2 regions of the Desulfitobacterium sp. genome follow, and region 1 is predicted to be linked to the other one. Evidence: riboswitches for the same ligand, from Rfam matches in the RefSeq annotation. Region 1 holds a riboswitch; the other holds the start of a gene.

Region 1 (7,649 bases):
AATTAAGATGGATTACATCAAAGCCCATATCGCCGGGACGAGCAATCCCCATAATGGCGTTGGCATTGGCCCCGTCATAATAGAGGAGTCCACCTACATCATGAACGATTTTGGCGATTTCTAAGATATTCTCATCAAAAAGACCTAAGGTATTAGGGTTGGTCAGCATCAAAGCTGCCACTTCTTCGTTGGCAACTTGACGCAAAGCCTCTATATCCACCCCACCCCGCTCATTGCTGGGAACCTGCACGATATCATACCCAGCCATAGCAGCAGTTGCCGGGTTAGTACCATGGGCCGAATCCGGAACGATAACCTTCGTCCGTTTAAGGTCCAGACGATGCTCATGATAAGCCTTGATGATAAGGATACCGGTCATTTCTCCATGAGCTCCGGCAGCAGGCTGCAAAGTAAAGGCCTCCATACCGGTAATTTCCTTAAGATCGGCCTGAAGCTCGTACATCAAACCCAAGGCCCCTTGCGTTAATTCCTCAGGCTGATAAGGATGGATCTGGCTAAAGCCAGGAAGGCGGGCTAACTTTTCATTAACCTTGGGGTTATATTTCATAGTACAAGAACCTAAGGGATAAAAACCTGAATCGACCCCATGATTGAAGGTAGAAAGCCTTGTAAAATGACGGACAACATCCACTTCGGAGACTTCGGGCAATTCCGGTTCCTTTTCTCTCAAGAATTCTCTCGGCACTAAGGATTCCAAAGATGCTTCCGGTACATCGCAGGGAGGCAAGCTAACCCCGGTTCTTCCCTCGCGGCTCAATTCAAAGATAAGCGGCTCTAAAGCTTTCATTTAATCTCCCCCAATCTGGCGATTAGCCCATCAATATCTTCTTTAGTCTTCGTCTCTGTTACACAGAAAAGAAGATGATGATCCAATTCGGGATAGAACCGGGAAAGATCGAGGCCACCAATTATTTGATGTTTCAGCAGCTCCTCATTGATTTGGGCGGGGCTTTTTTCCGTAGCGATCACGAATTCGTGGAAGAAGGGCCCGGTAAAGGCCAGCTTCATCCCGGGAACTTTCGCAATTTCTTGGGCGGCATAGTGAGCCTTTTGCAGATTAAGCTTTGCCATTTCCTTGAGGCCGGTTTTCCCCAGACCAGATAAATGAATAGTAAAAGCTAAGGCGCAAAGGGCTTCGTTGGAACAAATATTAGAGGCTGCCTTTTCCCGGCGGATATGCTGTTCCCGGGCTTGGAGAGTAAGCACATAGCCCTTCTTGCCGTTTTTGTCCTTGGTCGCTCCCACAATCCGACCTGGCATCCGGCGAAGATATTTATCCCGGCAGGCCAAGAAGCCAAGATAGGGGCCTCCGTAGTTCAGAGGATTGCCAAAGGGCTGCCCCTCACCGACAGCGATATCCGCGCCCAATTCCCCCGGTGATTTAAGGAGTCCTAAGGAAACGGGGTTTACCACCATAACCATTAAAGCACCCTTAGCATGTGCCATCCGGGCAATTTCCTCGGCTTTCTCTATGGAACCGAAGAAATTAGGACTTTGCAGCAGAACCGCCCCAACCTCTTGATTAAGCTCTTTTTCCAGAGCTTCCAAGTTAACTACCCCATCTTCATAAGGAATCCCGACAATTTCCACTCCGCGAGGCGGGAGATAAGTATGCAATACCTCCCGGTATTCGGGATGAATAGTCTGGGGGACTAGGATTTTCTTTCGCCGGGTGGCGTCACAGCTCATCAGAGCCGCTTCTGCTAAAGCCGATGCCCCATCATACATAGAAGCATTGGCACCATCCATTCCCGTTAATTCACAGACAAGGGTCTGAAATTCATAGATTGCTTGGAGGGTTCCCTGGCTGATCTCCGGCTGGTAAGGAGTATAAGCCGTATAGAATTCCGAGCGGAGCAGGAGCTGATCCACATAGCTGGGAATAAAGTGCTCATAAGCCCCCGCTCCCAGATAAGAAGTATATTCTTCAACAGTTTTGTTCTGTGCAGCAAGGTCACCTATATATCTCACTAATTCGAGCTCCGACATTCCTTCCCGAATCTTCAATTGGGCTTGGCGCCGAACGCTTTCCGGGATGTCCGCAAAAAGCTCTTCAAAAGAGTTGACTCCTATCCGGGCAAGAATTTGTTCTTGCTGGTCTACGGTGTTCGGCACATAATTCATCATTAGCCCTCCTCTGCCACAAAAGCCTCATATTCCGCTGCCGACATTAATTTATCCAGTTCTTTGAGGTCGTCAGCTTCGATTTTGATCAGCCAGCCCTCACCGTAGGGATCGTTATTCAGCAGTTCGGGTGAATCGAGAACCTCCTGATTGAACTCGATCACTTTACCACTTACCGGGGAATTAATATCCGATACAGCTTTAACGGACTCAACGGTTCCAAAAGCCTGTCCCGCTTCTACAGTTGCATCGTTATCCGGTAATTCCACAAAAACCACATCACCCAAACTATCTTGAGCATGATCAGTGATTCCTATGGTCACTGTGTTACCTTCTACTTTTGCCCACTCATGAGATTTGTTGTACTTTAATTCCACTGGATTCATAATAATTTTCCTCCTTATATGTTGAAACAGAGGGACAGGTCCCTTGTTTCATTTATGATGCATTTGGCTGCGCTCAGCATGACAACGCTTTTTGAAACAGAGGGACTGTCCCCTTGTTTCACTTTCCGGCCTGCTAGTGCCGTTTGTAGAATTGTGAGGGAATAATCTGGGCTTTTACTGCTTTACCCCGAATCATCACTTCGAGGGTTTCGCCCATTTGAGCATATTCTGAGGAAATCAGACCTAAGGCGATATTTTTATTAAGGGTCGGTGAGAAAGAACCTGAGGTGACAAAGCCGATTTCCTTCCCCTCCTTGTGTAAGGGATAATGAGAACGGGCAATTCCTCGTTCGATCATTTCCAGACCTACCAACTTGCGGGGTACTCCCTTTTCCTTCTGAGCTTGTAAGGCTTCCTTGCCAATGAAGTTCTCCTTATCCAGTCTGACAAAGACCCCCAACCCTGCTTCCAGAGGTGAAATATCACGGCCCAGCTCATTGCCGTATAGGGGTAAGCGGGCTTCAAAGCGCAGTGTATCCCGTGCTCCCAGACCAATTGGTTGCACACCCTCCTCTGCCCCTACCTCAAGGATTTTCCGCCACATTTCCGGAGCCGTTTCCGGGGCAAAATATAGTTCAAATCCATCTTCACCTGTGTACCCCGTCCGGGAAATCAGGCAGCTAACTCCATTTACCTCTCCATGAGTAAACCAGTAATACTTAATTTGGCTTAAATCAAGAGTTGTAAGTTTCTGAAGAATTTTTTCTGCCAAAGGCCCCTGCAGAGCTAATTGGGCAAACTCAGGGGAGCGATTTTCAAGGTGTACTTGATAATTCACAGCCTGCTCTTGCATCCAAGAAAAATCTTTGTCCGCATTAGAAGCATTAACAACTATGAAAAACCGTTCCTGGTTATAGCGATAAACCAGCAGGTCATCCACGATTCCCCCATCGGGATAACACATGGGGGAATATTGAATTTGATTGTCCTGAATTCGTGAAATATCATTGGTCAATATGTACTGGATAAAGGCAAGGGCCTCCTTTCCCTTCACCTCCACTTCGCCCATATGAGAGACATCAAAAAGCCCTGCTTTGTTTCGCACTGTTTTGTGTTCTTCAATAACTCCGGCATATTGGACAGGCATTTCCCAACCGCCAAAATCAATAAGTTTAGCCCCAGCTTTTAGATGTTCCTCATAAAGCGGTGTTCTTTTGAGTTCTGTCACTTTGGACACCTCCTTAAAATAACAGTATTTACTAATCTTAAAAAAACATGAAAGAAAATATAAAAAGACAGATAAATAACGCGTCGCGTTACCTCTGTCCTTTAACCTGAGAGATTTGCCCTATGGCTACCCCTTTGGTGTTCTCATCTGAGAAGCTCTCCAGAGTTTCGTCTTCCAGCAGTACTTTTGCCTGAGAGTTTCCCCTACTGAATCTGCGACATCCAGGAAGTTTCTCCTTCGGCGCCCAAAACTTTGGGTCTCTCCTACCGGAATCATTCGAACATTATTTATTTGCTGATCTTATTATAATCAGGGAAGGGGCTTTCGTCTACATTGTATAACTCATTTCTAATAATTAATAATCGGACAATTTAGACAACTTCATCTTAAAGCTTATTGGCAAGAGTATTTAACTCATTGCCAACCTGCTGAAGCTCCTCAACCATCTGAGCAATTTCCTGGGTGGCTCTTGCTTGTTCTTGGGTAATCACATTGTTTTGAAATACCCCTTTGACGACTTCTTCCATGGTATTCTGAAACTTAGTTAGCAAAATATTAATTTCATTAGCTGAGCGATTACTCTCCTCCGCCAGTTTACGAACTTCCCCGGCTACCACCGAAAACCCCTTACCATGTTCCCCCGCCCTGGCCGCTTCAATCGCTGCATTCAGGCCTAAAAGATTGGTTTGCTTGGAGACACGGCGGATAAATTCCAGAACCCCTTCCGTAGCCTTGACTTGCTTTTTAGCATCTTGAGCTTCCGTGGCCACAGTCTGACTTACACCGGCTACTTCCTCAGAAGAGGCCGCCATTTCCTGAATCGCCCCGGCAGCCTGTTCCAAGGCCTCACCCATCCGTGACACATGTTCCTTCAGAATTTCTTTTAGTTCCTCATCTCGGAGCAAGGAAGCAACCATCGCCGCCGCAACCTTAGCTACTGGAATGACTATGTCCAGAGGCCCGGCGACACCAAAGGTCCCCACCTTTTCACCCTCATAGGTAATAGCAATATTAAGTCCCTCTCTTAACTTTCCTTGGGATTGAGCCTCATCCTCCGCTGTAATTCGGATATCGTTTATTGAGGTTGTCATAATGCGTTGGGCACCGTTATGTACGATTCCAACCCGTTGCTTTGCCGAATCAGCAATTATTTTCCCTGCTGTGTCACATACGATACCATGAAACCCGCTTTCAGAATAAATCAAATCAACAATGCGATTCGCAATGCCCTCTGTGAGCTTCATCCTCTCATCTCCTACCTCTGCACTGGGATAACATCCATACCCTATATCACATTAATCTCTTCTTTATTTATTATTTATAGAATAATTTGTATTTGTAAACAACTTATTATTTTTATGATACTAATTTATTAAGCACTTGTCCATGAACTTTTTCCAAAAGTTCTATTATATTTCTCAGTTTTTCTAAACAAAGAAGGAGGGCTGCATACTACTACTAGGAAAAATAGTTTGCAGCACTCCTTAAAAAAATATCTACGCTTAAGCCATAGTGATATTAAAAACTATTTCCGTATTCATATCAAGATCCGTTAAAGATTGCTGACAACGCCGGCGCAACGGGGGCATAAGCTGGGATGGTCATGGTTTTCACCGACTCTTGTATCATAGATCCAACAACGCTCACATTTTTCACCGGCGGCGGAATTTACAGCGATACTTAACCCCTCCAAAGTCTCGGCTAGAGTGACTCCCTCCGGTTTTTCTTCGTCTGCTTTATGAACCCTAACCGCGGAAACAATGAAAATTTCAGCTAAGTTAGGAATACCCTTTAAGAATTCCTCCAGTTTCGCATTTGGATAAAGGTCTACTTGGGCAGTTAAAGGATGGTTGATCAGTTTATCCTGGCGTGCCTTTTCCAAGGCCCTGGTAACTTCGGAACGGACAGCCAGCAAAGTATCCCATTTCTGTTCCAAAGCTTCATCCATCCACTCAGGATCAGCCTTTGGCATTTCTTCGGTTTGAATTAAGGAGCCTTCGGCAACGCCGGGAACATAGCTCCAGATCTCATCGGCGGTAAAGGTCAATACCGGAGCAATCAAACGGACAAGGGCGTGAAGGACTTGATAAAGCACAGTTTGAGAAGCCCGGCGCAGGGTAGAGTTTTTCCCTTCCACATAAAGGCGATCCTTGACAATATCCAAATAAATGGCACTTAATTCTACTGCACAGAAGTTATGAACAGTGTGATATACCCAGTGGAATTCGTATTTTTCATAGCCTTGAAGAACCCGGTCAATAACTTTACCCAGCTGCAGCAAGGCCCAACGATCAATCTCCGGCAAATTCTTAAACTCCACCCGATCCCTAGCCGGATCAAAGTCGTTAAGGTTACTAAGCAGGAATCTTAAGGTATTGCGGATCTTCCGATAAGCCTCGGACATCTGCTTCATGATCCGCGGAGACGCCGCTACGTCGTTTTTATAATCGGCAGAACATACCCAAAGTCTTAAAATATCCGCTCCCATATCCTTAGCCACTTGTAGGGGGTCCACACCATTGCCTAAGGACTTGGACATTTTCCGACCTTTTTCATCCACAAGAAAGCCGTGGGTGAGAACCGCTTTATAAGGAGCCTTGCCATAAGCCGCTACCGCCGTAGACAAGGAAGAGTTAAACCAACCCCGATGTTGGTCGGAGCCTTCCAAGTAAAGATCGGCAGGCCAGGTTAGCTCCTCTCTTTCCATCAACACTCCCGTATGACTGGTTCCCGAGTCAAACCAAACATCCATAATATCCGACTCCTTGCGGAACTTCTTGCCGCCGCAGGAGCAAGTGAAACCATCAGGCAAGAGTTCTTCAGCCGGGCGGGCAAACCAGGCATCAGAGCCTTCTTCACGGAAGATCTCTTGAACCTTGGCAATTGTTTCATCAGTGATGATTTCTTTCCCGCAATCCTCACAGTAGAAAATGGGGATGGGCACACCCCAGGTCCGTTGCCGGGAGATACACCAATCACCCCGGTCGGCCACCATATTATAGATCCGCTCTTTACCCCAAGCCGGAATCCACTGAACATTATCGATTTCCTCTAAAGTCTCTTGGCGGAAGCCATCGATGGAAGCAAACCATTGTTCGGTAGCCCGGTAAATGATCGGGTTTTTGCAGCGCCAGCAGTGGGCATAGCTGTGCTTGATCTTATCGGCGTGAACCAGAGCATTGCGATTCTTGAGATCTTCGATGATCTCCGGATTGGCTTTATCCACCTTCATCCCGGCATAGACTCCGCCTTCGGCGGTAAATTTACCTTGATGATCCACAGGGCAAAGGACAGGAAGTCCATATCCTTTTCCCACATTAAAGTCTTCTTCCCCATGGCCGGGAGCGGTATGAACGCAGCCTGTACCGGCTTCAAGGGTTACATGATCGCCAAGAATCAACACAGAATCCCGATCAAGGAAAGGATGCTTGCAAATAACTCCCTCTAAATCTTTACCCACAAAACGCTTTTCCACCGCTAGTTCTAAATTCCAAGTGGAGCGCAAGTTTTCTAATAGACCCTCTGCTACCAGCCAATGTTCATTTTCTACCTGAACTTGAACATAGGCAAACTCTTCATGGAGAGTAATCGCTAAGTTAGCCGGTAGTGTCCAAGGTGTGGTAGTCCAGATTATAACATAAGTGTTCCCTTCTGTAAGGACTCCTTTGCCATCACGAACCGGGAATTTAACGAAAATGGCATCAGAAGTCTTTTCCGCGTACTCGATCTCCGCTTCCGCCAGTGCCGTCTCACAAGAAGGACACCAATAGACAGGCTTCAAACCCTTATAGATATAATTCTTTCTCGCCATTTTGCCAAAAACACCGACTTGAGCAGCTTCGTACTCTTTTTCCAGAGTCAAATAGGGGTTCTGCCAATCACCACGCACC
Region 2 (7,649 bases), on a different contig from region 1:
AAATGTGATTGGAATAATTTTAACCCCTTTATAAATTCGGGTATAGATTCTTGGTCAAGATACTTCGCTACCGCTCAGTATGACAGGTTTAAATATAGTATGACAGGCTTAGATATTAGTTTGACAGGCTTAGATATTAGTTTGACAGACCCATGTTATTATTGTCGCCCTAAAGAAGCATGCAAGTTTAACTCAATGTCATCCTGAGGAAGTATGACGAAGGATCTTGCTTAGTTAGACAAGCTGGTAATCGGGGCAGGAATTCTACCGCCGCGACGGATAAACTCGCGGGACGAAAAGGGATTAAGCTTAATCACCGGAGCACCGCCAAGAAGTCCCCCGAATTCCACTCGGTCCCCGACTTTTTTGCCGATGGCCGGTATTACCCGTACCGCAGTTGTCTTCTTATTAATCATGCCAATAGCCGCTTCATCAGCGATGATTCCGGCAATGGTCTCCGGTTCTACATCCCCCGGAATGGCAATCATGTCTAAGCCCACCGAGCAAACGCAGGTCATAGCCTCCAGCTTATCGATGCTTAGCGCCCCCAGCTCCACTGCTTGGATCATTCCCGCATCTTCCGAGACCGGGATAAAAGCCCCGCTCAATCCCCCCACATGAGAAGAGGCCATTGCTCCTCCCTTTTTTACCGCATCGTTAAGTAAAGCCAAGGCCGCTGTAGTCCCATGAGCTCCGCAACGCTCGAAGCCCATATTCTCTATGATTTCCGCTACACTATCTCCAACCGCCGGCGTGGGAGCAAGGGACAGATCCACGATACCAAAAGGTACCTTCAACTCTTTTGAAGCCTCGCGACCGATCAATTCACCCATCCGGGTAATTTTAAAAGCCGTTCGCTTAATTAGATTAGCCAGCTCCCCCAAATCCGCTTGGGGGTTCTTCTTTACAGCATGAGCGACAACACCGGGGCCGCTAACCCCACATTGATCACTGTTTCCGGCTCGCCCACTCCATGGAAGGACCCGGCCATAAAGGGATTATCCTCCGGAGCATTGCAAAAGACTACTAATTTTGCTGCAGCGATTCCATCCTGCTCCGCAGTTCGGCGGGCACACTCCAGGATCACTTCACCCATTTTTAGAACTGCATCCATATTGATGCCGGACTTGGTGCAGCCTATATTTACTGAGGAACAGACCATATCCGTTTCGGATAATGCTTGTGGTATCGCCTCAATCAAGGCCCGGTCCCCTTTGGTCAAGCCTTTTTGAACAAGGGCGGAAAATCCCCCCAAGAAATTGACTCCTACTGCCTTAGCTGCCTTATCTAGGGACTTAGCCAATCTAACCATTTCCTCAGGATTAAAGTTGGAACCTAAGAGAGCAACCGGTGTTACGGAAACCCTTTTGTTAACAATAGGAATCCCATAACGGGAGGCAAGACCCTCCCCTACCTTTACCAAGTGCTCGGCTTTGCGGGTGATTTTATCATAAATTTTTTGCTCTACTTGCCGGATATCATCTCCGGCACAATCCAGCAAGCTGATTCCCATGGTAATTGTACGGATATCCAGGTTCTCATTTTCCACCATCTCGATGGTTTGCAGAATTTCATGAGGTGCGATATGCATTTTCATAATTAATTCGACCTCCTTATATCCGATGCATGAAGGAGAAGATATCTTCATGCTGGACATTGACCCTCAAGCCCCGGGCTTCTCCCTCATTTTGCAATTGCTTGGTGAGATCCCCTAAAGAAATGGTGGCTTGGGTCACATCTACGATCATGATCATGGTGAAGAATCCTTGCAGGATAGTCTGGCTAAGATCGAGTACATTGATAGACTTCTCCGCCAAACGCCCGGTCAGCCAAGCGATAATTCCGATCTGGTCCTTACCTAAAATAGAGATGATCACGCGATTGGAGGTTTCGTTAGCATTTTCAAAGTTCATTTTCCTTACCCCTTTTCTTTTCTTAATTCTTTTCATTTTTCCCGCAATGAGTAAATTATAAGATCCTTCACGCATTCCTCCAGGAAATAAAAAAGAGTCAAATTAAGCTTGACTCCGGCGAACGAAATTTTAGGCGAATCTTTGTAGCCATATGTCATTCATCATGGCATACATTCAACACGCTTAAATTCTCTGTCCTTTTGCCTGAGAGATTGAACAGTTTTAGCTGTCTTGCCCCTTCGGCGTCCTTGCGGAACTCTCCAGAGTCCTGTCCTTTTCCAGTCGGCCATGGCTTAACATACCTCCTGAAAAGATCATCCAGCCTTATTAACTTCTAAAGTATTATATACACAATCTTGGGGAGTTGTAAACTCTAGAATGAACCTTCTGTTTATTTTTAAAGAAAAGGGACGTCACAAAACTACTTTTTTGAACTATTCTGATCGCTTTGCAATAGCCCTGCTCTCATTTAAGCAGGAGTAAGTCATTACATCTTTCTTTTATCCGATTTGTCCTAAAGAGCTAGTTATAGGAACTTTGCTAAGATTCACAAAATATCGAGATAAGTTCTTCAAGTTTAGCCTGAATTAAAAAAAATAGCCCGTTTATAGATTTTTGGGCATACGACCGCCTATCAATCTCGTTATTTTTTTAGCTGCTTCGACTACTTGCTTAGCACAATGATCCTTGGAAGGAGAATTTAATTGTTGGGATAGGCCGACACAGCCTACCACGAAAACTATATCCATATTCTCGTTAAAAATCGGCGCAGAAATGCCGTATACGCCTACTGTATGCTCATCGAAACTTTCCGCATAACCGTGTTGGCGTACTTTCGCTAACTCCAATTTGAACTGTTTTAAATTTGTAATTGACTTACTGGTAAATTGCTTAAAGCCAATTTTTTTAATACGCTGCTCCGCTTCCGCTTGGTCTAAAAAGGCTAAATAACATTTGCCAAAAGAAGCACTTGTCAACGGAAAGTGTTGCCCGACATTAACAGTTACTCTAACGGGAAAATTGGGCTCCTCTTTGGCTACGTACATTAGCTTATAGTCCGCAATGGGTTCCAATAATACACAGGTTTGTTCTGTTTCAGCACAAAGCCATTTTAATATTGGTTTTATCATGTCTAAATAATTGGTGAATTCTGAAGCCCTTGAACCCAGCACTATGAGATAAGAGCCAAGGCTATATTTTTTTGTCTCCTGCTCATAAAAAACGAAGTGATAGTCCTCTAGAACCTTTAAAATCCGGTGACAGGTGCTTTTATTAATTTCTAAATTCTTGGCAATTTCCGATAATGTACTGTTTTTATATTTATATCGACTGAGATACTCAAGAATCCGGATTGCTGCTTGAACAGCTGGAACCTCGGATCGTTGCTTGGCAACTTCCATATTCTTTTCCTCCTAATTGTTGGGAGATTTTTAGACCAATTATAAACCGAGTAATCCATGTAAGCAATAGAATTATTCCGAAATAAAATTAATCTTCGGAAAATTCAGAAAGTGTATTGACTAAAAAAAGTTTTGTGTATATCATTGTTCAAATTGAGGAATATCGTTCCATATACGGAACAATATCCAAATTGAACTTTATCCGGAAAGAGGTGATATTAACCAAGCACTTACCCCTTTATAGATAGTATAAAATTGAGGAATTATCTAAAGAGAAAAAAGAGTGGAAATCATGAGGGATTAGGAGTGAACTATAAAGAAATTGAGGAGGTTACTTTATGGTGCAAGCCAACAATAGGACTAACAAAATATGGATTTTGGTCTTTATCTCTTCCTTCATTGGTTTATTGGTAGATGGGATGGATTTACAATTTCTATCTTTAAGTTTAACCCATTTAATGAGCGATTTTCAGATCACTAAAACCCAAGCCGGTGCACTCAGTACTTATTCCTTAATAGGGATGGCTATTGGTGGTTTTTTCGGTGGCTGGTTAGCTGACCGTATAGGCCGGGTAAAAACTGTTGCCTGGACCATTATTGTCTTTTCAATCGGTACATTTATTCTTGCCTTCACGCAAACTTACTGGCAATTTGCCATTGTTCGCTTCATCTCTGCATTAGGCTTAGGGGCAGAATATGTGGTGTGCAACACCCTAATGTCGGAATACGTGCCAACAGAAAAAAGAACAACCATACTTGGTACTGTTCAAGCCGGTTGGTCAGTCGGTTACTTGGTTGCCGCCTTATTGGCAGGTGCCATTCTCCCAAGCTACGGTTGGCGTCCGCTATTCATGATAGCCTTGGCGCCAGTCATCTTGGCCATTATTATGAGGCGTTTTATACCCGAACCCGCGGGATGGCAAACAGCGACCAAGGAATCGGTAGTTAGACGGCGGGGCGAATGGAAGACAATCCTTACTGACCGTAAGATACTCGTACCCTTCCTCATTTGGAGCCTTACTTCTACCTTCTTGCAGTTTGGTTATTATGGCGTAGGTTCCTGGCTACCAACTTACTTAGTCAGTGAATTAAACTTTAACTTTAAAACTATGACAAGTTACTTAGTTGGAACATATACCGCTATGATTATTGGCAAAATGGTAACCGGTTGGTTAGCTGATAAGCTCGGTCGGAAAGCAATGTATGTAACAGGTGGCCTGCTCACAGCATTATTCTTACCCTTTATTATTCTCTACCATACTCCTGGTAACATTGTCCTCCTGCTTACAATTTTCGGGTTCTTATATGGTATGCCTTACGCCGTAAATGCAACATTCATGACGGAAAGCTTTGCTACTGATGTTAGGGGGACAGCCGTAGGTGGTGCTTATAATATCGGAAGAGCAGGTGCAGCGATGGCACCGGTGATTATTGGCATGGTTGCTGAAACACATTCAATCGGTTTTGGACTTGGGCTCTTGGGTATATCGTATGCCTTAACAGGTATAATCCCTGCATTATTCGTTAAAGAAAAAATGTATAACCCTTATTCTACAGAGCAAAAACCAGCAATGTAAAAAAGTTGACTTTTGGAAGTGGGTCAACCTACCCACTTCCAAAATACTATATATTTTTTTAAACTTAACGTTCCATTAACGGGATTACGTTCCGATTATGATAATTACTGTTTTGGGGAGGAGAAATATGAATGGACCGCTCGAAGGAATAAAGGTTTTAGAACTTTCGCGCACTTTGGCCGGGCCCTATGGCAGCATGCTGCTGGCAGATATGGGGGCAGATGTGCTCAAGGTAGAACAACCAGGACTTGGCGATGAGACAAGAAGCTATGTTCCTCCTACTCAGGGGGGCGAAAGTTGCTACTTTATGAGTCTGAATAAGAACAAGCGGGCAATGACCTTAAACCTTAAAACTAAAGAAGGTCAGGAAATCGTCAAAAAGCTTGTGCTTGAAGCGGATGTATTAATTGAAAACTTTCGCAATGGGACTATGGAGAAATTCGGCTTAGGTTATGAAGAATTAAAAAAAATCAATCCAAGACTTGTTTATTGTGCCGTGAGCGGTTATGGAAGAACAGGTCCAATGGCGGATGAACCGGCCTATGACCTCGTTTTACAAGCCTTTGGCGGGTTAATGAGTGTCACCGGCGAACCAGACCGTCCCCCGGTTAGGGTTGGTTTCTCAATTGTAGACCTTACGACGGGTCTATATGCTGCTCTCGGTGTGATGATGGCCCTTTGGGCTAGAGAAAAAACAGGCGAGGGCCAATATGTCGAAGCTTCACTTCTGGAATCGATCGTTTCTCTGCAAGTCTACTTAGCACAAGGTGTATTGGCCACAGGCAAATCCCCGCAAAGAATGGGCTCAGGACATCCTAGCCTGGCTCCATATAATGCAATTGAAACCAAAGATGGTTATGCCATTATTGCGGTTCCCAATGACTGGCTTTGGCGGAAAATGTGTGATGCAATTGGCCTGGACGAACTTAAAGAGCATCCTAAGTTTGCCCTTAATGCCGATAGGGTAAAAAATCGAACTGAACTCATTTTTCGGATGACAGAAGTGACAAAAACCCTTACGACCAAGGAACTCACCGAAAAGCTAAAGCAAGCCGGTGTTCCAGGAGGTCCCATTAACGATATCGCCCGGGTTTTACAAGAACCTCAAGTAGTGCATCGAGGAATGATTCAGGAGATAGAACATCCCACGGTTGGCATGTTAAAGGTATTAGGAATTCCTTACACCCTTTCGGATACTCCTGGTTCGGTCAGAATAGCTCCCCCTTTGTTGGGACAACACACTAATGAAGTTTTGAAGCATTTGGGCTACAGTATGAGTGGCATTGAGACTTTAAGGGAAAAGGGAATTATTTAGCACGTAGGAATAGAGGGGAGAAAAGATTATGGATTTTAGTATTGATCAAGATTTAGAGCTAATTGTTAGAACGGTTAAGGATTTTGTAGATAATGAAGTTGATTTAGTTGCCCAGAAAATAGATGAAGAAGACCTGATTCCTGGGAACATTATCGAAACCTCAAAGGATATGGGGTTGTTTGGCTTAAGCATTCCTGAAGAATATGGCGGCACCGGGATGGATATGGTTAGTAAATGTTTAATATTTGAACAACTAGGCAGAACAGCGAATGGGTTCACGACCTTAATTGGCGCCCACAACGGTATCGGGACTGTTGGGATTGTTGAAATGGGCAATGAGGCACAAAAGAAGAAATACCTGCCTGATTTAGCGGCTGGGGATAAAATTGGTGCCTTTGCTTTGACTGAACCCGGAGCCGGTTCAGAAGCTTCGAATCTTAAGACAACCGCGGTGCGTAAGGGGGATAAGTACATCCTCAACGGAACAAAACACTTCATTACAAATGCAACTGAAGCCTCGGTATTTACTGTAATGGCAGCAACCGATAAGTCTATGGGGGCTAAAGGAATTACCTCCTTTATCGTGGAAAAAGACTTCCCCGGATTTAGCATTGGTACTGTAGAACGTAAGATGGGCTTAAGAGGATCACATACGGCAGAGATCATTTTTGAAGACTGCGAAGTTCCTGCGGAAAATATCTTGGGTCAGGAAGGTAAGGGATATGTCAATGCCCTAAAAATCTTAGCGAACGGCCGGGCAGGGATGGCAGCTAGAAATCTCGGTTCTATGCAGAAGTTGCTGGAACTTAGCACTATATACGCTCAACAAAGGGTACAGTTCGGTAAAATGATTGCTTCTTTCCAAGCTATTTCACATATGTTAGCCGATATGGAGGTCGATATTCAGGCGACGAGGGCACTAACCTATAAGGTAGCATGGATGGTTGATCAGGGAATGAAAGTAATTAAGGACGCCGCTACCGTAAAATACTTTGCATCCGAAGCCTATTGCCGTGTTGCGGATAAGGCGTTGCAAATTTTTGGCGGCATGGGATATATGAAGGATTTTCCACTCGAACGGTATTATCGCGATGCTCGGATTACCAGAATTTATGAAGGCACTTCCGAAATTCAAAAGAACATCATCAGTGCCCAGTTATTAAAAGAATATGAGTATATTCAATAGGAGGAGTGTATAAAAATGAATGTAAATAAAGTTGCTGTTATTGGTTCCGGAACAATGGGCAGAGGAATTGCACATGTTTGCGCTCTTGGTGGTTTTGACGTTAACATGCAGGATGTTAGTGAAGAGGTCTTGGCTAACGCCTTAAAAATAATTGAAGGTAATATGCAAAAGGGTGTTGAACGCGGTAAAGTAACACCCGAAGCAAAAGAAGCGGCTTTAGCTCATATCCATTGCGTAACCGACTTAAAAGAAGCAGTT

What was found. A riboswitch is a leader RNA that binds a small molecule or an ion and turns the genes downstream of it on or off. The one in region 1 is predicted to bind glycine.
Region 2: another riboswitch for glycine. It lies ahead of AC1U9U_RS05970 (ACT domain-containing protein); the one in region 1 lies ahead of gcvT (glycine cleavage system aminomethyltransferase GcvT).

Annotation. Positions count from the first base shown of each region.
Region 1 is NZ_CEVWNY010000034.1:18,004-25,652, forward strand. It holds gene gcvPB (aminomethyl-transferring glycine dehydrogenase subunit GcvPB) at 1-808, opposite strand, end outside; gene gcvPA (aminomethyl-transferring glycine dehydrogenase subunit GcvPA) at 805-2,145, opposite strand; gene gcvH (glycine cleavage system protein GcvH) at 2,148-2,531, opposite strand; gene gcvT (glycine cleavage system aminomethyltransferase GcvT) at 2,665-3,759, opposite strand; glycine riboswitch at 3,850-3,926, opposite strand; glycine riboswitch at 3,928-4,035, opposite strand; gene AC1U9U_RS07405 (methyl-accepting chemotaxis protein) at 4,146-4,613, opposite strand; partial or broken gene AC1U9U_RS07410 (sugar diacid recognition domain-containing protein) at 4,611-5,003, opposite strand; partial or broken gene ileS (isoleucine--tRNA ligase) at 5,312-7,649, opposite strand, start outside.
Region 2 is NZ_CEVWNY010000024.1:11,488-19,136, reverse strand. It holds partial or broken gene AC1U9U_RS05975 (DUF711 family protein) at 231-1,597, opposite strand; gene AC1U9U_RS05970 (ACT domain-containing protein) at 1,614-1,913, opposite strand; glycine riboswitch at 2,096-2,187, opposite strand; gene AC1U9U_RS05965 (IclR family transcriptional regulator) at 2,519-3,313, opposite strand; gene AC1U9U_RS05960 (MFS transporter) at 3,652-4,890, shown strand; gene AC1U9U_RS05955 (CaiB/BaiF CoA transferase family protein) at 5,018-6,205, shown strand; gene AC1U9U_RS05950 (acyl-CoA dehydrogenase family protein) at 6,234-7,391, shown strand; gene AC1U9U_RS05945 (3-hydroxyacyl-CoA dehydrogenase family protein) at 7,407-7,649, shown strand, end outside.